Regions from separate parts of the Jeotgalibacillus aurantiacus genome, predicted to be linked through region 1. Evidence: a T-box and tRNA genes for the amino acid it is inferred to sense, from the RefSeq annotation. Region 1 holds a T-box; the other regions hold tRNA genes.

Region 1 (7,612 bases):
CAATAAAAGCCAGCCGGGACCCCGCATCAAAAGCAGGATAAGGCACCCACAGTGTGAGCTTAGGTGCGAGCACACTGTAATACTTGTAGGCCAGAAAGAAAGCAATAAAAAAGCCTACAAGATGAATAAGTTGTAAGATGAACCCCCGGCGCAAACCAATAATAAAGCCGGTCACAAGAAAGACTAACAGCAGCAAATCCAGCATCAAGCATTCAATCCCTTAGTTTTTTTAATTCGAACTCTAGTTCTTCAATCTCTTCTTTTAACTTTAAAAAATCATGGACAGCATTCACAGCTGTTAAAACAGCCAGTTTTGATGTATCAAGCGAAGGGTTGATCGAGCTGATCTCCCTCATCTTATCATCAACCATTGAGGCAACAAGTCTGATGTGAGACGTGGACTCACTGCCGACGATGGAGTATGATTGTCCATAGATGTCAACGTTTATCCGATTTTTTCCGTTATTCGACAACGCAGCTGCCCCCATTCTCAAGAATCCTAATCACTATCATAACATGATCATTTTGCAGATCAAAATAAAAGTTGATATTATTTACTTTTTATTGGGTTTTTATTTACCGAAATGCTAAATCCCTTGATTTTAAAACAGGGGGTCATTTGACGTATCATCTTAACTTTAAGACAAGGAGCTTCCGTATGCCAAACACTGTTTTAACTGTATCACAGAGCGAACTGCTGAAGATGCAGGACTATTATAAAAGAAGTTTAAAAGCAAATCCACCACAAGGTGCCGTTTTCGCAGCAAAAGCACCTACCTATTCAGTAACTGCCTATAAATCCGGAAAAGTATTATTTCAGGGTAAAGATGGGGAGACAGAGGCAGCAAAGTGGGGAACTGCTGATGCCAAAAGGACTGTCAAAGCAGCGGCCTCATCAGCTGATCTGCCTCAGAACATAGCAACGATGTCACTGATTGGAACGGATGAAGTTGGAACAGGTGACTATTTCGGGCCAATCACGGTTGTGGCAGCTTATGTAAAAAAAGAGCAGATTCCTCTTTTAAAGGAGCTTGGCGTAAAAGATTCCAAGCATTTAACGGATGAAACGATTGTCAAAATCGCCAGGGGTTTAATCCAGACCATTCCCTACAGTCTGCTGACGCTCCCGAATGAGAAATATAACGAAAAGCAGGCACAGGGCTGGAGTCAGGGGAAGATTAAAGCTGTCCTTCATAATCAGGCCATTCTTCATTTACTGAAGAAAATGAATCCCGAAAAGCCTGAAGGTGTCTTAATCGATCAGTTTGCAGAAAAGCAGGTGTATTACCGCCATATTCAAAATGAAAAGATGATCTATTGTCAAAATGTCTATTTTAGCACGAAAGCTGAAGGGATTCATTTAGCAGTGGCTTCAGCTTCCATTATCGCCCGCTATGCCTTTATTAAAGCCATGGACCAGCTGAGCGAAAAAGCAGGATTTACGATCCCTAAAGGTGCCGGCGCGAAAGTTGACCAGGCTGCCGCAAAGCTGATCAGAAAGTTTGGCGAAGAGGAGCTTCACACATTTGCGAAAGTTCATTTCGCGAACACACAGAAGGCGAAAAAGCTGATATAACAATAACCGGGCCCGCACTCATCTGAGTACGGGCCCTGTTTTCGTTTTATTATGAACGCAGTTCTGCTCCTGTTTTCTCTTTCACCGCTTCAAGTACGCGGTTGTGGACGTTGCCGACCTCTTCGTCTGTCAGCGTACGTTCAGGATCCATATACAGAAGGGAGAACGCGAGTGACTTCTTGCCTTCCTCCATACGGTCTCCTTCGTAAAGGTCAAACAGCTGAACGGATTTCAGCAGTTTACCGCCGGCTTCCTTAATGATCGTCTCAAGGGTACCCGCTTCCACTGTGCGGTCCGTTACAAGTGCAATATCACGTGAAATCGATGGATAACGTGGAATGGCACTGTATTTAAGCGGGTCCGCATCGTGTGCGTAGATGGACTCAAGCTTCACTTCAAATACATACGTTTCCTTCAGGTCAAGCTCTTTTTCTTTAACAGGGTGAACCTGACCGACGATACCGATCTGCTCATCCCTGAAGTAAATCGCTGCCGTACGTCCAGGGTGAAGGTGATCCATTTTGGCTGTTTCGTAACGGATCTCTTCCTTAATCCCAAGACGGTCCCAGATCGCATCAAGGATTCCTTTTACTACATAAAAATCAACAGGCTTTTTCTCACCCTGCCACGGATGCAGCTGCCATAGGCCTGTCAGTGCGCCGGCTAGATGCTCTTCTTCTTTTGGAAGTTCCTGATCCACTGTTTTCAGGAACACTGAGCCAATTTCATAAAAGGCTGAAGAGTCTTTTTGTCTTGCTCGATTATAAGAAACACTTTCAAGAAGCTGCGGTATGATGCTCAGACGCAGCTGGCTGCGCTCCTCACTCATTGGCATTAACAGCTTCACTGTCTCAGTCGTATCAAGCGCAAACTCAGTCGCTTTCTGCTCGTTCGTCAAAGAATACGTCACTGCCTGTGTAAGGCCTGCACCTTCAGCCGTCTGGCGGATTAACCGGCGCTTTTGCTGTCTCACAGAAAGTCCGCCCGGATTTGTCGCATGAACCGGAAGTGTCATTGGAATCAGATCATATCCATACAGTCTCGCTACTTCCTCAATCAGATCCTCTTCAATTTCAAGATCTCCTCGACGCGTTGGTGCTGAAACATGGATCACGCCATCTGACGCTTCTGCCGTGATCTGCAGGCGGCGGAACAGATCAAGCACTTCATTTTCCGAAAGGTCCGTTCCTGTTACGCGATTAATTTTCTCAAGGGAAACAGAGATTTTCTTCTCTTCCTTTGACAGCTCATCAAAGGCAACCGTTCCCTCTGAAACTTCACCTCCTGCGTACTGAGCCATCAGCTGGGCAGCACGCTCTGCAGCAAGGGCAACACGTTTCGGATCCACGCCTTTTTCAAAGCGCGAGCTTGCTTCACTGCGAAGTCCCAGATCCTTTGAAGTCTGGCGGACTGATGACGGAGCAAAATAAGCCGATTCAATGACAACATTCACGGTTTCAGACGTTACTTCACTGTCATAGCCACCCATCACACCGGCAATTGCGATTGGCTCTTTACCATTTGTAATGACAAGGTGATGAGACTGAAGTGTGCGTTCCGCTTCATCAAGTGTTTTAATTTTTTCACCTTCATTTGCGAGGCGGACCAGGATTTCACCTGTTCCAACCTGATCCAAGTCAAAAGCATGAAGCGGCTGACCATATTCAATTAAAATATAGTTGGTTATGTCCACAATATTGTTGTGAGGACGAATACCTGCTGCGACTAATCGATTTTGCATCCACTGAGGTGATGGCTTTACCTTTACGTTTTTCATGACCTTCGCCAGATAAACAGGATTTTCTTTTTTCGCTTCAACCGTCAGCTTAACGTCAGCAGCTGCCTGGTGTGAAACCGTTTCATAACTCAAATCAGGCAGCTTTACCGGACGGTCTAAAATCGCACCGACCTCATACGCTACCCCGATCATGCTCATCGCATCTGCACGGTTAGGTGTCAAACCAAGCTCAAGGATAGAGTCATCAAGCATCAGCGCTTCAATCGCATCCGCTCCAACTTCAGCATCCTGAGGGAAGTTGAAAATCCCTTCTGAATACTCCTTTGTCACAAGCTTTCCTTCAACACCAAGCTCCTGCAAGGAACAAATCATTCCGTGTGAAGCTTCACCGCGAAGCTTCGCTTTTTTAATCTTAAAATTACCCGGCAGTACAGCACCAACCTTTGCTGCAGCAACCTTCTGACCTGCGCCAACGTTCGCTGCGCCACAGATAATCTGTACAGGCTCTTCTTCACCAACGTCCACCTGGCAAATATTCAGTTTATCTGCCTCAGGATGCTTTTCGCATGACAGCACGTGTCCAACGACAACACCGCTGATGCCTTCACCTGGAACCTCGACTCCTTCCACTTCGATTCCGGAGCGGGTAATTTTATCTGCGAGCTCCTCAGGTGTAATGCCCGATAAATCTACATATTCTTCTAACCATTTATATGATACAAACATCTGGAGCCCTCCTTATCGAATTTCTTTTCGTCCGAATTGATCTAAAAAGCGGTAATCATTTGTGTAGAAATGACGGATATCGTCAATGCCATATTTCAGCATTGCGATTCGTTCCGGCCCCATTCCGAATGCGAAACCGGTATATTTTTCAGGATCAAATCCTGCCATACGCAGTACGTTCGGGTGAACCATACCTGCACCAAGAATTTCAATCCATCCTGTTCCCTTACATACACTGCAGCCTTTACCGCCACAGATTTTACATGAAATATCCATTTCAACAGAAGGCTCTGTAAATGGGAAAAAGCTTGGGCGCAGACGGATTTCACGGTCTTCACCAAACATCTTTTTGGCAAATACGTTCAGCGTTCCTTTCAGATCACTCATACGGATATTCTCATCCACGACGAGACCTTCGATTTGCATGAACTGGTGTGAGTGCGTCGCATCATCATTATCACGGCGGTACACTTTACCCGGGCAGATGATTTTCACCGGACCTTTACCTGCATGACGCTCCATCGTTCTTGCCTGAACAGGGGATGTATGCGTGCGAAGCAAAATGTCCTCAGTAATATAAAATGAATCCTGCATATCACGAGCCGGATGGCCTTTCGGCAGGTTCAGTGCTTCAAAGTTATAATAGTCCTTTTCCACTTCAGGTCCTTCTTCAATGGTATAACCCATTGAAATAAACAGGTCTTCGATCTCACTGATCACTGTCGTGAGCGGATGAGCATGACCTGCCGGCACAGGGCGGCCTGGAAGGGTTACATCAATCGCTTCCTCTGCAAGACGTTTTTCCACCGCCTGTCTTTCAAGCTCTTCCTGCTTGACTTCAATGGCCTTAGCAATCTCATCACGCACTTCATTGGCAAGCGCCCCCATTTTCGGGCGTTCTTCCGCAGATAACTTACCCATGCCTTTTAATACTTCCGTAATGGGACCTTTTTTCCCGAGATACGCGACACGTACATCGTTGATTGCTTTAAGATCCTGCGCTTCTTCAACCTGCGCCAGCGCCTGCTGGCTTAATTCTTTTAAGCGTTCTTCCATTGCCTTTCCTCCTTTTGATGGCTCTGTTAACAATTGATAACAAAGCTTTCCATACAAAAAAGCACTTCTCCCCTAAAACTAGGGACGAAGTGCTTTGATTCCGTGGTACCACCCTGATTGATCAGGCTTATCTATAAGACTGATCCTCTCAATTGACTGATAACGGCGTTTAGCCGGTGCATCTTTACGCTCAAACCAAGCGGTCCCGATGCCGACTCGGGAGGTGAACTTCATCATGGTTCGTGCAGGCAGATTTTCAGTCTATGATCCGCCTTCCCTTTTGCAGTCACACGTGATTACTTTTCTCCGTCAAAGTCTTTATGATTTATCCTCAACAAGTATATACTAATTCGCCTATTATTAAAAGAGGGAATCTCTATCCCTTTAAATGATAAAGCAGAATACCTGCAGCAATCGCCACATTTAACGATTCACTTTTCCCATAGATCGGAATATACAGGTTCTGATCGGTCTGCTCAAGCAGCTCCTGTTTCATCCCCGCTCCCTCATTCCCCATGATGAGGGCAAATTCTTTCTTGCTGTCCACTTCTCTATACGGAAGTGCCTCCTGCAGTGACGTACCGAAAACAGAAATACCGTTGTTTTTACAATACGCAAGAACAGATTGGATGTCTTCTTTAACAATCGGAAGATGGAAATGACTGCCCTGGGCTGCACGCAGAATTTTAGCATTATAAGGATCCGCCGTCCCTTTTCCTAAAATGACAGCATCTATTCCGGCCGCGTCCGCTGTCCGGATCATCGTTCCGATATTTCCGGGATCCTGAACGGAATCAAGGATCAGCAGCTGCTTCCCTGTCAGCGTTGCCACATTCAGATCAGGCTGTCTGCAAATAGCAAATACACCTTGTGAATGCTCTGTCTCGGCAAGGGCTGCACTGATCTCCTCTGTCACGATCGAAACCGGTAGCTCCTCTGCTTTTCCTGGTATCTCCACACCTTCACGGACAATCACTTCAATAACTGCATCCGCAAGAATTGCTTCTTCTATCAAATGATATCCTTCAACAAGAAACAAACCGGATTTATCCCGTCCCTTTTTCGTCAAAAGCTTTTTCCACTCTTTTACCTTCCCATTTTGCATGGACTGAATCACACTCATACCATTCTCTCCTCTGATTATCCGATTTCCTCATTATAGCGGAGTTTTTCCGCATAAACAAAACAATTCCAGGGAAAAATAGTTCAGATCATATGAGAGGAGGAAACACGATGAATTTGAACATCCGCGAAACCGTCATTCACAATGTAAAGGATAATTCAACCGCCCAGCTTGAGGACACCATTACCGATTCCATCGAGCGTAAAAAGGAAGAATTACTCCCAGGGCTCGGCGTCCTGTTTGAAATTATCTGGAAAGAAAGTTCAGGAGAAGACCAGCAAAAAATGCTTGAGCTTCTTGAAAACGGCCTGAAACATTAAGACTCACGGATCAGAAAATCAACACCTGCTATCGCAGCATACCCGAAGATCAGCGTCCACAAGGCAATACTGACGATTTGCCAGAATAGCACTCTTGCTTTATCTGCACCAAGCGACATGCTGATAAACGCAGCAATATGAGTACCAATCAGAATCGGTCCAAGAAGGGATAGCCCCGGCAGCCCGTATTTATTCCAAATATTACGCGCTCTCGTCTGCCTCTTCCCTTCTTTCTTTTCACCTTTTTTCCTGTTCGCCAGATAATCCCTTACCCTCTGAAATAAAACAATTAATAAAAAGACCGTTAATAAATTCCCCGCAAAACCGGTTACCATGACCCAAAATGGCGACAGCCCTCTCACAATCCCCAAAGGAACCACTAATGCAATTTCCAGCCACGGCGTAGCAGCAGCCAAAAACAACAGCACATACTCAACCAAACCCACACCTACACACTCCCTCAACACTAAACTTCGTATAAACAAGCTTACGAACCAACAGCAAAATAGTTTCACAACCCCATAAAATCCGAATTAATAGCCATGAGCGGAAAGCGCCGTCTGCAGCGCAGAGCCACGTTTCCCAATAATAAAAGGCTGCCAAGTGGCACATTCACCACCCGGCAACCTCTCTTCACTTAATCAAACGTAATCTTATTCACCGCATCACGATCCAGCTTCTTAATCACTTCCACAATCAACTTCACCGCATTCTCATAATCATCTTTATGAATCATCGCAGCATGCGAATGAATATAACGCGAAGCAACCGTAATCGCAATCGACGGTGCACCCGTCGCAGAAAGATGAATCGATCCAGCGTCCGTTCCTCCGCCTGCAATCGCATCAAACTGATATGGAATACCATGCTCATCAGCAATACCCGTAATAAAATCTCTCAGCCCTTTATGACCAACCATCGATGCATCATAAAGGATTATCTGAGGACCGTCACCCATTTTAGAGCTGGCTTCTTTAGACGTAATACCAGGTGTATCCCCCGCAATACCCACGTCAACTGCAATACCGATATCCGGCTTCACTGTTGCTGCCGCCGTACGGGCACCGCGCAGT
Region 2 (7,612 bases), 160 kb from region 1:
GAGTAGTTCAGTGGTAGAACACCACCTTGCCAAGGTGGGGGTCGCGAGTTCGAATCTCGTCTTCCGCTTACTATATTTAGCGCCCGTAGCTCAATTGGATAGAGCGTTTGACTACGGATCAAAAGGTTAGGGGTTCGACTCCTCTCGGGCGCGCCATACATAGAATACCACATACTTTTTTTCGGGGAGTAGCTCAGCTTGGTAGAGCACTTGGTTTGGGACCAAGGGGTCGCAGGTTCAAATCCTGTCTTCCCGACCATTTATTAAGGGGCCTTAGCTCAGCTGGGAGAGCGCCTGCCTTGCACGCAGGAGGTCAGCGGTTCGATCCCGCTAGGCTCCACCATATTTTTTGAAGGATACTTTATTTATTGGGCGGCGTAGCTCAGCTGGCTAGAGCGTACGGTTCATACCCGTGAGGTCGGGGGTTCGATCCCCTCTGCCGCCACCAATATAATAAAGGACCTTTAGCTCAGCTGGTTAGAGCAGACGGCTCATAACCGTCCGGTCGCAGGTTCGAGTCCTGCAAGGTCCACCACTTTTATACAGATTCATGGAGGTATACCCAAGTCTGGCTGAAGGGATCGGTCTTGAAAACCGACAGGGGTGTAACAGCCCGCGGGGGTTCGAATCCCTCTACCTCCTCCATTTTAATTTAATGATGTTTATTTATCGTCGCGGGGTGGAGCAGCTCGGTAGCTCGTCGGGCTCATAACCCGAAGGTCGCAGGTTCAAATCCTGCCCCCGCAATTACCTTTGGTCCCGTGGTGTAGCGGTTAACATGCCTGCCTGTCACGCAGGAGATCGCCGGTTCGATCCCGGTCGGGACCGCCATTTTTATTTTGGCTTTGTAGCTCAGTTGGTAGAGCAATGGACTGAAAATCCATGTGTCGGCGGTTCGATTCCGTCCAAAGCCACCATTTTTCTATGGCGATTGTGGCGAAGTGGTTAACGCACCGGATTGTGGTTCCGGCATTCGTGGGTTCGATTCCCATCAGTCGCCCCATACATTAACTGCGGGTGTAGTTTAGTGGTAAAACCTCAGCCTTCCAAGCTGATGTCGTGAGTTCGATTCTCATCACCCGCTCCAACTTTATTAAATAAAGTATGGGCCTATAGCTCAGCTGGTTAGAGCGCACGCCTGATAAGCGTGAGGTCGGTGGTTCGAGTCCACTTAGGCCCACCATTATTCCACAGTAGCTCAGTGGTAGAGCAATCGGCTGTTAACCGATCGGTCGTAGGTTCGAGTCCTACCTGTGGAGCCATTTTTTTATGGGGAAGTACTCAAGTGGCTGAAGAGGCGCCCCTGCTAAGGGTGTAGGTCGCGTAAGCGGCGCGAGGGTTCAAATCCCTCCTTCTCCGCTCTTTAGGCCCGTTGGTCAAGTGGTTAAGACACCGCCCTTTCACGGCGGTAACACGGGTTCGAATCCCGTACGGGTCATCCTTTTAAAACACACTTCATTACGAAGTGTGTTTTTTCTATTCTTCCATCTCTCAAAAAATAACAATCGAAGCTGGATTTTGTCTTCTATCTCCAAGGCAGTATGGTAAACCCTATATAATGATTTCTCCTATCTCATTCCATGCCTGGTCATTACTTTGATTTAAGCGAATGGGGATAGTACATGTAATGAGTCAGGTAAATTACCTTTTTTGCTATCAATCACTCGATGCCTTCTGTCGATAGCTGGCCAGTTGATGATGATAGACTGTTTCGGTAAGCCAGATTAGTTGAGTGTTCTGTAATTAATGTAGATAGACGTTTGATTTCTGTCGATAGTCGTTTGAATTTCGTTGATCACGTCAATGAAATAGTCGATAGCTAATTTCAACACCCTGATCTCAAAAAACTATCCAAGCGTATCATAAACAGATTTAAACGAAGGTATCTTTAGAAAAGAAGAATACGACGATTTTAGCGCAAAAAAGGAATACACCAGTTAAATAGGTGCATTCCTTTTTTTATTATTCTTTATCACTGTTTTTATAAATTTTTCTTTCGTCACCTTCGAGGTCTGTTCCGATTGTGTCTTCGTTTACATCTTCTTCGCTGTAGAGGTCATTATAGTCTCCGGATCCGTCAGCCATATCGGAAGGGGTTTCGGAAGTACCGTATCGTCCTACTTCGTCGAAACTGTTTTCGTAGTCACGGACTTCGCTTTCTTCTCCTCTGTATGGATGATCAGACGAAGGGGACAGGACCGATTCTTCGCTTGGTCTGGAGTGATCATTGCTGAATTGTTCAGCATGCTCCACGCATGTCAGTGCAGTAGGGATGGCTTCTAGACGTTCGTAAGGGATTTCTTCTCCGCTTACGGCACAGATCCCGTAAGTGCCTTCATCCATGGCCTTCAATGCACGGTTAATATCGTCAAGTTCTTTTTGTGTATGTTCCTCGAGTGCCAGGTCTTTTTCTCTTTCAAAAAGATCCGTGGCATTGTCAGCAGGGTGATTATCGTAGTTTGATAGCTCTGTATTCGTGTTACCATCAGGTTTTTCGTTTTGTTCAATGATTTCTTTTTTTCTGGTGAGTAATTCATGTTTAAGGTATTGTTTTTGTTTATCTGTAATCATGCAAAACATCCTTCCTTCATCTAAGTCACTTCTTACAGTTTATCCTTCTCACAAAAATTGAAACCTAACATTGTATTTCGCTGCCTTTCAAAAATTAAAAAAGACCCCCGGAGGAGTCTTTTAAAAGAAGTATCCAATTAAATAACCGATTGATAACAAAAAGCCGAAAATAGTGTTGGTCTGTGCTGTTGCTTTCATTGCAGGCATCATCTGGATCGGCATTGTTTTCCCAATGAATCCTTTGGTTGCTCTGACAGCTTTAGGAATGCTGAACAGACTGATGAGCAGCCATGGTGATACTGTACCGGTGATCACGAGGACTACTACAAACCCGTATGATACGGTGAACATACCGGCGAGCAGATAAATCGCTTTCTGTCGACCGAGGAGAATAGCAATGGTTTTTCTGCCGTTTTCCTTGTCTCCGTCTAAATCACGGATGTTGTTGGCAAGAAGGATTGCACCCACCAGAATGGAAACCGGAATCGATACAAGCATTGCTACCGCATTTACCATGCCGGTCTGAATATAGAATGAGATCAGGATAATGACAAATCCCATGAAAAATCCGGCCGTTATTTCACCAAATGGTGTGTAGGCGATTGGGACTGGACCACCTGTGTAGAAATAGGCTGCTGCCATACAGACTAGTCCGATCACGGCGATCCACCATGAACTGTTGGCACAAATATAGAGACCCAGCAGTAATGCTACACCGAACAGAATGAAGGCAAGGTTCAATACTGTCTTTGGCTTAACGCCATTTCTTACGATTGCGCCTCCGATGCCGACAGACTTTTCGTTATCCAGGCCGCGTACGAAATCGTAATATTCGTTAATCATATTGGTTGCAGCCTGTATGAGTATGCTTGCAAGAAGCATAGCCAGAAACATTGGCCAGTTGAGGCTGCTGTAATCAAGTGCTAATACTGTTCCGAGTAATACGGGAACAAATGCTGCGGTCAATGTATGCGGTCTGGTCAATTGCCACCAGATGCGCCATCCCTGATCGCGTTCAGGTTGTAAACTCATGTTATTCTCTCCTAACTGTAGTAACGCAATAAAGCCAACTTAAAGTGTATGAAACAGGAAGAACTGTGTCAATAAACTTTTCAAAAATCGACAAAGTTTCTACAGTTTCATTATATCTCTTTTTCCCTCTGTGAAAAAGTTGGTGATGGTTGTAAAATAGAACGTTTGCCGATGACGATTCATTGACATCATTGTAAAAAGAAGTGTATCTTTAAGAGAGCAATTCAGATGGACGAATGTGCGATTTTTGGAGGGGAAGCACAGTGAAAATCCTACACGAATCACAGGGGTTTACAGCATTTGAACGCGCTTTTGAAAGCGCTGAAAAAACAAATAAGAAAGTTTTATATAGCAAGGTAATGAAAATCGGCACAGTGGACCCACTTCAATTTTATGAAGCGGGTTATTCTATCTATCATGGTGAGCGCTCGTTCTGGGAGGATCCTAAGAGTGAAACAACACTGGTCGGGCTTGGAAATGCGGAGATCTTTTCTTCTGACAGAGAGGAAGCGCGCTTCAATGAGCTTCAAAAGCAGTGGTTTCAGTTTTTAGAAGACGCAGTGATAGAGGACAGAGCCGGGATGAGTACAGGCCCTGTTTTGATGGGCGGCTTTACATTTGATCCAAAGCAGGAGACAGCAATAGAGTGGTCTAATTTTTCAAAGGCTTATTTCCATCTGCCTTCTTTTATGTTGACTGTTGAGCATGATGGCAGTGCCTATCTGACGATGAATATTGTCTGTATGGAAGGTGATCTGGCAGCAGAGGTCTGGAACCGAATGCAGCTTACGAAAGAACGACTCATGACAGGACAGTCTACACATATTAAGGACATCAGCGTGGAAACGATTGATGAGATCAGACCGGAAGAGTGGAAAAATTCCCTGACATCTGTGGTGGAACGCATCAATCAGGGTGAGATGGAGAAGGTTGTCCTTGCAAGAAAGATCAAGATTGGCTTTAACGATAAGAAACGATCAGATTCAGTTCTGGAACGCCTTCGTGATGATCAGGCGGACAGCTTTATTTTTTCTTTTGAGGTGGCAGATTCCTGCTTTATTGGGGCCACTCCTGAAAGATTGGTTAGAAAACAGGGAAATGAAGTGCTCTCCACTTGCCTTGCGGGGTCTATTGCCCGCGGGAAAACGATTGATGAGGATGAACGGCTTGGACAGGAGTTGCTGAATGATCAGAAGAATCTCGATGAGCATGAGATTGTGGTCCGAATGATTTCAGACAGTCTCGGGCAGTTATGTGAATCCATTAACGTGCCGTCAAAGCCTGGTCTTATGAAAATGAGAGATATACAGCACTTATATACACCGGTAAAAGGTTTCACAGGCTCTGAAAAGACGATTGTTGATTTTGTTGAAAAACTTCATCCGACACCTGCGCTTGGCGGAACGCCTACAGAGAGAGCGCTTAAGGTCATCCGGGAAGAGGAGAAAATGAATCGTGGACTTTATGCAGCGCCTGTCGGCTGGATGAATGCAGATGGTGATGGGGAGTTTGCAGTGGCAATCCGTTCTGGCCTCCTTGTTCAGGATTATGCTTATTTGTATGCCGGGTGCGGGGTGGTCAAAGATTCAGTAGCTGAGAGTGAATACCAGGAAACATTAATCAAATTCCGCCCGATGTTAAGAGCCGTGGGAGGAACAATGAAATGAATCATCAGGATCGATTGACTGAATATGTATCAACTTTTATAGAACAACTGTATCAAAGTGGGGTGAGAAGAGCTGTGATTAGTCCCGGCTCCCGCTCAACTCCACTTGCTTATTTACTTGAAGCCCACCCGCTGATTGAAACTCACATTAATGTGGATGAGCGATCAGCGGCTTTTTATGCGCTCGGTATGGCGAAAGCGAGCGGAAAACCGGTTGCGATTGTCTGTACATCAGGGACAGCAGCAGCGAATTATTTTCCGGCTGTTGTAGAAGCGAAGTATGCACGGGTACCACTGGTCGTGCTGACGGCGGACCGTCCGCATGAGCTGAGGGACAACGGAGCACCACAGGCGATTGATCAGATTCATTTATTTGGTCATCATGTGAAATGGTTTTATGATATGCCGCTTCCTGAAGCTGAATCAGCTGTCCTGCGCTATACGGGTAGGATTGCGGCTAAGGCTGCAGCGAAAGCAGAATCACATCCGAAAGGGCCTGTTCACCTGAACTTTCCTTTCAGGGAGCCTTTAATTCCAAAGCTTGATTCCTACAGGGAAACGGCTGTTTTTGCAGATGTTTTCCACGGGGAAAAGCAGTTGTCTGATGAACAGCTTTCTGTTCTTGCAGATAAAATAGACCATTCCGCAAAAGGGCTGATTATTGCAGGACCGATGGAGTCGGAACATACACTGGACGATCTGATTGTACTGGCAGAAAAAACGGGGTATCCCATTCTCGCTGATCCATTGAGCGGTTTGAGGGACAGCATGCAAAAGCATGACATGGTGATCGAAACGTATGATGCTTTTTTAAAGGATGGATCGGTAAAAGAAACACTGAATCCTGACCTGATTATCCGCGTTGGCGGCATGCCTGTTTCAAAAGCACTCAGTCAGTATCTACAAGGGTGTAATGCTGAGCACTGGCTGTTTGATGAGGGAGCGGAGTGGAGAGATCCGATCTCGGCAGCTACGTCGTATATTGAGAGCTCTATACAGAGATTCTCCGATGTTGCGGAGCGTCTGACAAAGCAGCCTAATGGTGATTGGTTAAAGGTATGGCAGGAGCTGAACAGAGCTGCAGAACGTGTGATCAGCCAATATGTACTGGAGCAGAAGGATGAAGGGGCAGCAGTTGGTACGCTTTTGAAGGCTCTCCCTGCCGGAAGTCACCTGGTGGCAGGCAACAGTATGCCGATCAGGGATGTCGACACCTTTTGGACGAGAGACACAAAAGACATACATCTTTGGGCGAATCGCGGTGCCAACGGCATTGATGGCGTTGTCTCTACTGCACTTGGTATCGCTGCGGTGAAAGACGAACCGGTCTATTTGTTAATCGGTGATCTGTCGATGTTCCATGATCTGAATGGTCTGCTCGTAGCAAAACAGCATCGCAGCAAACTGCAGATTATCGTCATGAATAATAATGGTGGAGGGATCTTTTCCTTCCTACCTCAGGCAAAAGAACCGGCTCATTTTGAAACGCTGTTTGGCACGCCGCCATCTCTTAATTTTGAGCAGGCAGCCGCTTTTTACGGGCTTGATTATCAGCGCTGTGAAACGAAGGACGAACTTAAAGCTGTATTGCATGAAGAGGCGGATCGTCTGAAACTGACTGAAGTGCTGACAAACCGTGACGAAAACGTAACGGCCCATCGTAAGCTCTGGCAGGACGTTGGAGCAGCGTGCCGGGCAGTATTGGAGAAGGTTTGAATGAAGATCAGGATCAGAGACGGGTACTATCATTTACAGGTAAAAGGATCCGGCAGCGATCTGGTCGTGCTGCATGGTTTTACAGGCTCTGCCTGCAGCTGGTCCCGATTTCAGGACCAGCTGCAGGATCAGTTCCGTGTTATAGCTATTGATCTCCCAGGCCATGGTCAAACAGAGGTGCCTCTGAATGAGGACTATGTTTCGATGGAAATCGTGTGTGAAGATATCAAAGCTGTTCTGGACCATTTATCCATTGATCAGGCAGCTTTCCTCGGCTATTCAATGGGGGGACGGACTGCACTTGCTTTTTCAATGCGTTACCCTGAGAGAGTCCCTTCACTCATCCTTGAAAGTGCGTCACCTGGTCTGAAGCTTTATGAAGAACGGACTAAGAGGCGTCTGCAGGATGAGGAACTGGCTGAATTTATTGAGCGGGAAGGCATTTGCGCCTTCACTGACAGGTGGGAAGCGATCCCGTTGTTTAATTCACAAAAAAACCTCCCTGAAAAACAGAAGAGAATGATCAGAGAGCAGCGGCTATCGAATGCTCCTGAGGGGCTCTCAGCGAGTCTAAAGTTTATGGGAACCGGTCATCAGGCTTCATACTGGGAGCGGCTGCCGGAGCTT
Region 3 (7,612 bases), on a different contig from region 1:
GGTAATCCGTTACTTTTCTTAGCATATCCATTGGTACTCCCCCTCTTAACCGTCCTCTATAACACGGTATGCAAAAGGGAAGCGGATCATGTGCTTTTTCAGCCTGCCTGAACAATTGCTGTCTTTAGTTCAATCAGGGATGATTCCATCTCTTTAATCTTTCCGGTTTCCTTCGTAATATTATCCTGATAGTCCTGCATCTGTCTCATCGCTTCCTCATTTTCAGAAACGAGACTTTCAACAGTCGATGAAATGGCGTTAAATTCAGCCTTCAGCTGCACAGAATCATTTCTCGCAGACTCTATTTCACTGTCGCTCTGCTGAACACCCTTGATAATTTCAGTAAAGTGATGATTCATATCACTGATTTTACTGATATTTTTATTAATCTCCTCCGCTTTTTGCCTGCTATCAAAAGCGGCACTCTCTGTTTTTAAGACAATTTCATTTACCGATTGATCAATGGACCTCGTTGCTTCACCAACACTCGAAGCCAGCTTTTTCACTTCATCTGCCACCACTGCAAAACCCTTACCATGCTCTCCCGCTCTTGCCGCTTCTATGGATGCATTAAGTGCTAATAAGTTTGTCTGTTCAGCTACTTCTGAAATGACCTGAGACATTTTTTTAGTGGAAAGAATCTCTTCTTTTAACTGATTAAAATAATGATCCGTTGTTTTCACGTACGATTCAATTTCTTCCACTGTTCCCGCTGTTTCATCAGCAAGCTTTATGCCTTCCCTTGAATAACGGTCAATCGAAGAAAAGGACTGTTTAACGTCCTGCATTTTATCCGCTGTTTTATCTACTTTTCCACTAATCATATGTATGATCGCTGCAATCTCCTGATAAGAGGATAACTGTTTTCCGGATCTGGAATAGATCAAACCGAATTTTCCTGTATTATCCGTCATATTTGTTGTGATGGAACCGATGGAATGGCTGACTGAATCTGATGTCGCTGCAACCTGCTCCTGCTGGGAAGCTTTCATCTGGTGATTGAGCTCGATCTGGTCAAATAATTTATCCATTTGCCCCGCTAGATACCCAAGCTCATTTTTCGATTTGGACTGAATTCTCGCCTTCATGTCCCCCTGCTGAAATTTCTTTGTCGTTTCAATCATTTTCTGAATTGGACGTAACATCATACTGCGGATCGTCAGACCGATTAAAACCGTTGCAACAATGACATTCATAAAGTTATTCAGCCAAATACCAATCACACCGAGCTCAATCCCTGTCGACTGAATTGCCTGGATAATAAAACTTGAAATGGTTGTATTAAACAAAAGCACCGCAATCAGAACAGCAAGAAATCGAAACGTTAAACGATTCAGCATTTTCATATTCAAACACACTCCTTTTTTCCTAGTTCTATAGGACTTATATACACGTGGGTTTATCTGTTTAAACATTTTTTCAGCAATCCATTTGAATTTTAACAATCATGCGCTGTTTATGATAAAGTGATGACAGTTTCAAGTTAATCGCAAATTAACTGCCTTTCCTTTATTCACAATGCGGCTGTTGTCGGGTATACTTACTAGTAGTGATCAATTTGAACGCTTACAGGGAGGTTATATTCATGGGTACAGTACTTATTTTAGGTATTTGTGTAGCATTTCTTGCTGCTATTTTCTCTGCTGGCTATAACGATAAGCCGGGCTCTCATAAGGAATAATAAAAAGACCGTACAAGCGTACGGTCTTTTTATTATTTCCGGGCAAACTTTTTCTTTTCCACGAAATCCTTCATATACATTCTGCTCTTACGGCTGAGCATACCGGCCATTTGCTCCGTCCATTTATCCGAACGTTTCCCTTCCGTCCGCTGATGATAATAGCTTGAAATCACATCGTTATACTCCTCCAGCTCACTACGGACCGCTTCCTCATCGGACTGATACGTATTTTCATGGTAAACCGTTTTAAATGGATACCTCGGCTTAACAGCCGTTTCCTGATCAGGCACACCCACTGTCAGACCAAATAGGGGAATGACATGTTCTGGTGTCCCGAGAAGCTCACTCACTTCATCCAGATGATTCCGGATGCCGCCAATATAACAAATACCCAGCCCCATTGATTCAGCCGCCACAGAAGCATTTTGCGCAGCCAGTGATGCATCAATGACAGCCACCATAAACTTCTCCATAGATTCCAGCGAATCATTGACATCAGCACCGTCCCACTGTCCAATCAGAGAGTGACGGTATAAGTCAGCACAAAATACAAAGAAGTGACCTGTCTCTGCCACATAGCTTTGGCCACCTGCCAGCGCCGCAAGTTTCTCTCTTTTTTCCTGATCCGTCACTCCAATAATGCTGTAGGCCTGAATAAAGCTTGAGGTGGAAGCACTCTGAGCAGCCTTCACAATCACCTCAATCTGCTCCGCTGTCAAAGCTTCGTCTTTAAACTTTCTCACTGAGCGGTGCTCAAGCATCATTTTAATTGTTTCATTCATACATCCATCGCAACCTTTCATTCATGTCTACTGATAAGTGTACAAAAATTGAGAAAACGATGCGAATCATTCAGCTCGGACGAATGGCTATATCATTATAAAAAATACAGCTGTCCCGTTTTTTGGGACAGCTTTCAATAGAGTCTTGATTATAGAAACCGTGCCGGAGACATCCTCCGCTCCGTGGCCGGGCGGTGAACCCGCCTGCGCTTCGCACAGTCGGTTTCACCTGTCCCTTTCCGCCACAGGAGTCTCCGGATGTCTCCGGCACTTTTTATATTTGTGTAATCGATCTTTTTTCCAATTCGTTAATTTGAAGTCCCACCAAAATTTTACATATTATAAAAACCTGACTCTTGATATGAGTCAGGTTACTCTTAAATGTTATCCAAGTCCAGGATAGCCCTGCTGCCTTAAAGCTTCATAAACAAGAATGGCTGCTGTGTTGGAAAGATTCAATGAACGCACGTGACCATTCATTGGAATGCGCAATGCGCGGTCCTTGTTATTTTCAATGACATCGTCGGGCAGCCCGGATGTTTCGCGGCCAAAGATAAAATAAAAGTCCTGATCTGTGTTTGAGTAATCAAACGTGGAATGAGGCTGCGTTCCGTACTTCGTTAAATAGAAGTACTCCCCGCCTTCACTCGACTTATAAAAATCATCAAGCGAATCATGATAATGAAGATCAACATGTTCCCAATAATCAAGACCTGCCCGTTTCAGCATTTTATCATCCGTTGAAAAACCCAATGGACGAATTAAATGAAGTGCCGTTCCTGTCGCAGCACATGTTCTTGCGATATTTCCTGTGTTTGCCGGTATTTCCGGCTGAAATAATACAACGTGTAAACCCAATCTATTTCACCTCAACGATTTCTATCAGTACAATCTTTCTTATTCTATCATGAAATATGAAAAAAATAATAGCGGATATTCGGGGTATAGGCTGCTGAATCCCGATATGCCCAATTCCGCATCCGGCTGTCATTCGTGTGGGCGTTTACCAGGGGAGTGCCGTTTGAAATGGCAGTGATCATCGTTGTATGATCCACTCTGCCATCTCCGCTGAAGTCATAACAGATCACATCGCCTAATTCAAGCTGACTGACATCTGATACCTGTGTTGCGATTGACGGGAGAAACCAGCGCATTGAGTGGGCAACTGCCCAGCTGAAACTCCAGCTGCCGTTCATCATCCACCACCCGGAAGCCCGGTTTGGATATCCTCTCATTTGTATGCCACCAGCTAACAAGCACTGTGATATAAAATTTGTACAGTCTACTTCAAATGAAGGGAACGCAGGATTTCTCCCGTTCCACCACTTTTCAGCATACTCAATTGCCTTAGCCCTGTTATACAGCCTGATCACACCTTTCAGGATTCTTTCGTCAAAAGCTGTAATCCTTTTTCAATTTCATTTAAGACGTCCAGATCTTTTTCAACTGCTTTTTGCTTCAGCAGCGCTTCTTCTGCTTCCACACCACCGATTTTCCCGGCTGCCCAGGCTGCTGTGCCTCTCATGACCGGGCGTACATCTTCCTTCAGCACGGTCAAAATCGCCGGTAGTGCTGACTTTTCCTTAAAATGAGCCAGCGCAATCAGCGCATTTCTCTGAATCGGTTTTTTTCCTCGCCATGAACCTGACATGTGACCATATTTTTCTTTAAAGTCACGATTACTGATCGTCAGGAGTGGTTCCAGCAATGGCTTTGCAAGCTCCGGCTCCGGCTCAAATTCCTCATGCAGATGAAGATCTATGCCCTTATTTTTCGGACAAACGGTCTGACATGTATCACATCCATACAGCCTATTCCCGATTTTGGCCCGGTATTCGTCCGGTAAAAACCCTTTTGTCTGTGTTAAAAATGCAATACATTTTTTCGAATCAAGCTGCCCCCCTTGAACGAGTGCACCCGTTGGACAGACATCAACACATAAATTACAGCTCCCACACTGATCCTCCATCGGCTGATCAGGCGTAAACGGCAGATTCGTGATCATTTCGCCCAAATACACATATGAACCGAACTCGGGTGTGATAATCGAACAGTTCTTCGCACTCCATCCAATACCTGCCCTTTCAGCCACCGCTCTGTCCACAAGCTCCCCTGTATCGACCATTGATTTAAACCTGGCATGAGGCACTCTTTCCTTAATAAAGTGCTCAAGACGTTCCAGCCTGTCTCTCAGAACAGTGTGATAGTCTTCCCCCCATGAAGCCCTGGCAAAGATCCCTCTTCTCTCTCCTGCCTTACTGCGCGGTGCGTCTTTCATTTTGGAGGGATAAGCTAGCGCAATAGAGATAATAGAGCGCGGCTCAGACAGCAGCAGGGATGGATCCGTTCTCTTTTCCACATCCGGCTCCTCAAATCCTGACTGATATTCGAGTTCCTGCTGTCTGATCAGTCTGTTTTTCAATTCAGAAAAGTACCCTGCACTTGTAAAACCGATTTTATCGATTCCAAGAGACTCTGCATGATCAAGAATTTCCTGTTTCAACGCATCATAATTCATGCTAGCCCTCCTTCCCTTTCTTTCATGGTAAACTGTATATATTTCATCTAAGGAGCTGTCTGTTATGGAAAAATCCATTCATTCTTCAATTGGTGCACCATTTTCCTTTGGCATTATCAACTATCACAATATTGTTGTAAGTGAATCCCCTCAGATGTTAAAAGGGAGATTACAGCTGTTTCAGGAGTCTCTGTTTTTTGACTTACAGGATAAGCCTCCTTCAAGCTTCCCGGGCGTGGCAGAATGGCGTACGCTATTTAAGGATCATGGTAAAGATCCAAACCGCTATCGTCACAGCACAGAAGCGCTTTTAAAAAGAATCCAGAAGCAGAATTACCTGACCAGCATCAACTCAGCGATTGATCTTAATAATTTTTTCTCACTGCAATATGAGACGCCTATCGGGATTTACGATTCATCTAAAATCGAAGGTTCCATCGAATTACGGTTAGGCTCTGAAAACGAAATGTTCGAAGGACTGAACGGAAGAACCAACTCCGCACATAATCTTGTCGTTGCAGCAGATCAAAACGGCCCGTTCGGCAGCCCATTTGTTGATTCTGTTAAAACATCTGTTTCAGAAAAAACGACAGAAGCTCTTCAAATTGTTTATTTCCGTCCTTCTTTATCAGAAGAAAATAAAGAGAAGTTTCTTTCATCTCTTAAAGAAATGTTCATTCAGGTAAACGGAGGGTCTGCAACAACCCGGATTATCTCTTAAACATATTTATTTTAACATGGTGCCGCCTAAAATGAGCTGCACCATGTTTTTAGATAAAAGTGGCACATAAAAAAACGCAATGCTTCGTTTTAGTAACGAAACACTGCGTTGGTTATGTATGTTTGGAGCGGGTGATGAGAATCGAACTCACGACATCAGCTTGGAAGGCTGAGGTTTTACCACTAAACTACACCCGCAATATTATAGTAAGTACCGATGGCCGGGGTCGAACCGGCACTCCCGAAGGAACACGATTTTGAGTCGTGCGCGTCTGCCAATTCCGCCACATCGGCACGTTGGAAACTGTGCTTATCGTTTAAAAATGTAACATAATTGATTTTTTCATTCAAGTAGTAAATGGAGGCGGCAACCGGACTCGAACCGGTGGTAAAGGTTTTGCAGACCTCTGCCTTACCACTTGGCTATGCCGCCAAAAACAAATATGGAGCGGAAGACGAGATTCGAACTCGCGACCCCCACCTTGGCAAGGTGGTGTTCTACCACTGAACTACTCCCGCAAAGCTGGGCTAGCTGGATTCGAACCAACGCATGACGGAGTCAAAGTCCGTTGCCTTACCGCTTGGCTATAGCCCAATGTATATATGGGGCGACTGATGGGAATCGAACCCACGAATGCCGGAACCACAATCCGGTGCGTTAACCACTTCGCCACAATCGCCATTGTGAAAAATTAAATTTTAATTGGCAGGGGCAGTAGGAATCGAACCCACACCGGAGGTTTTGGAGACCTCTGTTCTACCGTTAAACTATGCCCCTGTGAAATGGTGGAGGGGGGCAGATTCGAACTGCCGAACCCGAAGGAGCGGATTTACAGTCCGCCGCGTTTAGCCACTTCGCTACCCCTCCATATATAAGTGAAACATGGTGCCGGCAAGAGGACTTGAACCCCCAACCTACTGATTACAAGTCAGTTGCTCTACCAGTTGAGCTACACCGGCTAAAATGGTGGCTTTGGACGGAATCGAACCGCCGACACATGGATTTTCAGTCCATTGCTCTACCAACTGAGCTACAAAGCCAGATAAGCATTTAATATCATACTATGTATAGAAATGTTTTTCAATACATGTGTTAAAAATGGCGGTCCCGACCGGGATCGAACCGGCGATCTCCTGCGTGACAGGCAGGCATGTTAACCGCTACACCACGGGACCAAAGGTAATTGCGGGGGCAGGATTTGAACCTGCGACCTTCGGGTTATGAGCCCGACGAGCTACCGAGCTGCTCCACCCCGCGACGATATAAAATTTAAATAATGGTGGAGAATGACGGGCTCGAACCGCCGACCCTCTGCTTGTAAGGCAGATGCTCTCCCAGCTGAGCTAATTCTCCGTGGGATAAAACAAAGTATGTAATGGTGACCCGTACGGGATTCGAACCCGTGTTACCGCCGTGAAAGGGCGGTGTCTTAACCACTTGACCAACGGGCCATTTAAAAAATGGCAATGGCGGAGAGCAAGGGATTCGAACCCTTGAGACAGCGGTAGCCGCCTACACGATTTCCAATCGTGCTCCTTCGACCTCTCGGACAGCTCTCCATGGCTCCACAGGTAGGACTCGAACCTACGACCGATCGGTTAACAGCCGATTGCTCTACCACTGAGCTACTGTGGAATAATAAGCCTAGCGACGTCCTACTCTCACAGGGGGAAACCCCCAACTACCATCGGCGCTGAAGAGCTTAACTTCCGTGTTCGGCATGGGAACGGGTGTGACCTCTTCGCTGTCATCACTAGACTTTATCACTTTGCAGCGACAAGATTTATTATACCACTTTGTGAAGGTGAATTCAACTCTTTTTTTAGAGGAAATTCGAACCCTCAAAACTGGATACAACATCAAACAACCGCAAGGTTCGAGAATCACCTAATTTGGTTAAGTCCTCGATC

Evidence for each region. A T-box is a leader RNA that pairs with one kind of tRNA and senses whether it is charged. The one in region 1 lies ahead of pheS (phenylalanine--tRNA ligase subunit alpha), so its partner is inferred to be a tRNA-Phe.
Region 2: it encodes a tRNA-Phe, which carries the amino acid that the T-box ahead of pheS (phenylalanine--tRNA ligase subunit alpha) is inferred to sense. The anticodon was not compared.
Region 3: it encodes a tRNA-Phe, which carries the amino acid that the T-box ahead of pheS (phenylalanine--tRNA ligase subunit alpha) is inferred to sense. The anticodon was not compared.

The regions. Positions count from the first base shown of each region.
Region 1 is NZ_JACNMS010000004.1:161,269-168,880, reverse strand. Features, by position in the region: gene H7968_RS13670 (CvpA family protein) at 1-205, opposite strand, end outside; gene zapA (cell division protein ZapA) at 213-488, opposite strand; gene rnhC (ribonuclease HIII) at 659-1,576, shown strand; gene pheT (phenylalanine--tRNA ligase subunit beta) at 1,626-4,040, opposite strand; gene pheS (phenylalanine--tRNA ligase subunit alpha) at 4,053-5,096, opposite strand; T-box leader at 5,174-5,418, opposite strand; gene H7968_RS13645 (TrmH family RNA methyltransferase) at 5,473-6,219, opposite strand; gene sspI (small acid-soluble spore protein SspI) at 6,330-6,539, shown strand; gene H7968_RS13635 (small multi-drug export protein) at 6,536-6,985, opposite strand; gene H7968_RS13630 (M42 family metallopeptidase) at 7,177-7,612, opposite strand, start outside.
Region 2 is NZ_JACNMS010000004.1:60-7,671, forward strand. Features, by position in the region: tRNA gene H7968_RS12830 (tRNA-Gly) at 1-68, shown strand, start outside; tRNA gene H7968_RS12835 (tRNA-Arg) at 80-156, shown strand; tRNA gene H7968_RS12840 (tRNA-Pro) at 183-259, shown strand; tRNA gene H7968_RS12845 (tRNA-Ala) at 268-343, shown strand; tRNA gene H7968_RS12850 (tRNA-Met) at 372-448, shown strand; tRNA gene H7968_RS12855 (tRNA-Ile) at 459-535, shown strand; tRNA gene H7968_RS12860 (tRNA-Ser) at 553-645, shown strand; tRNA gene H7968_RS12865 (tRNA-Met) at 674-747, shown strand; tRNA gene H7968_RS12870 (tRNA-Asp) at 756-831, shown strand; tRNA gene H7968_RS12875 (tRNA-Phe) at 842-917, shown strand; tRNA gene H7968_RS12880 (tRNA-His) at 928-1,003, shown strand; tRNA gene H7968_RS12885 (tRNA-Gly) at 1,014-1,087, shown strand; tRNA gene H7968_RS12890 (tRNA-Ile) at 1,107-1,183, shown strand; tRNA gene H7968_RS12895 (tRNA-Asn) at 1,188-1,262, shown strand; tRNA gene H7968_RS12900 (tRNA-Ser) at 1,272-1,359, shown strand; tRNA gene H7968_RS12905 (tRNA-Glu) at 1,367-1,438, shown strand; gene H7968_RS12910 (TraR/DksA C4-type zinc finger protein) at 1,963-2,571, opposite strand; gene H7968_RS12915 (1,4-dihydroxy-2-naphthoate polyprenyltransferase) at 2,692-3,603, opposite strand; gene H7968_RS12920 (isochorismate synthase) at 3,867-5,270, shown strand; gene menD (2-succinyl-5-enolpyruvyl-6-hydroxy-3-cyclohexene-1-carboxylic-acid synthase) at 5,267-6,985, shown strand; gene menH (2-succinyl-6-hydroxy-2,4-cyclohexadiene-1-carboxylate synthase) at 6,986-7,612, shown strand, end outside.
Region 3 is NZ_JACNMS010000002.1:926,067-933,678, forward strand. Features, by position in the region: gene H7968_RS09325 (PrkA family serine protein kinase) at 1-31, opposite strand, end outside; gene H7968_RS09330 (methyl-accepting chemotaxis protein) at 99-1,346, opposite strand; gene nfsA (oxygen-insensitive NADPH nitroreductase) at 1,714-2,463, opposite strand; gene trmL (tRNA (uridine(34)/cytosine(34)/5-carboxymethylaminomethyluridine(34)-2'-O)-methyltransferase TrmL) at 2,848-3,321, opposite strand; partial or broken gene H7968_RS09345 (amidase domain-containing protein) at 3,369-3,824, opposite strand; gene queG (tRNA epoxyqueuosine(34) reductase QueG) at 3,842-4,981, opposite strand; gene H7968_RS09355 (B3/B4 domain-containing protein) at 5,046-5,702, shown strand; tRNA gene H7968_RS09360 (tRNA-Gly) at 5,826-5,899, opposite strand; tRNA gene H7968_RS09365 (tRNA-Leu) at 5,914-5,995, opposite strand; tRNA gene H7968_RS09370 (tRNA-Cys) at 6,061-6,134, opposite strand; tRNA gene H7968_RS09375 (tRNA-Gly) at 6,146-6,220, opposite strand; tRNA gene H7968_RS09380 (tRNA-Gln) at 6,225-6,296, opposite strand; tRNA gene H7968_RS09385 (tRNA-His) at 6,306-6,381, opposite strand; tRNA gene H7968_RS09390 (tRNA-Trp) at 6,406-6,479, opposite strand; tRNA gene H7968_RS09395 (tRNA-Tyr) at 6,486-6,569, opposite strand; tRNA gene H7968_RS09400 (tRNA-Thr) at 6,586-6,661, opposite strand; tRNA gene H7968_RS09405 (tRNA-Phe) at 6,667-6,742, opposite strand; tRNA gene H7968_RS09410 (tRNA-Asp) at 6,802-6,877, opposite strand; tRNA gene H7968_RS09415 (tRNA-Met) at 6,886-6,959, opposite strand; tRNA gene H7968_RS09420 (tRNA-Val) at 6,980-7,055, opposite strand; tRNA gene H7968_RS09425 (tRNA-Glu) at 7,079-7,153, opposite strand; tRNA gene H7968_RS09430 (tRNA-Ser) at 7,170-7,261, opposite strand; tRNA gene H7968_RS09435 (tRNA-Asn) at 7,263-7,337, opposite strand; rRNA gene rrf (5S ribosomal RNA) at 7,345-7,460, opposite strand; partial or broken rRNA gene H7968_RS09445 (23S ribosomal RNA) at 7,595-7,612, opposite strand, start outside.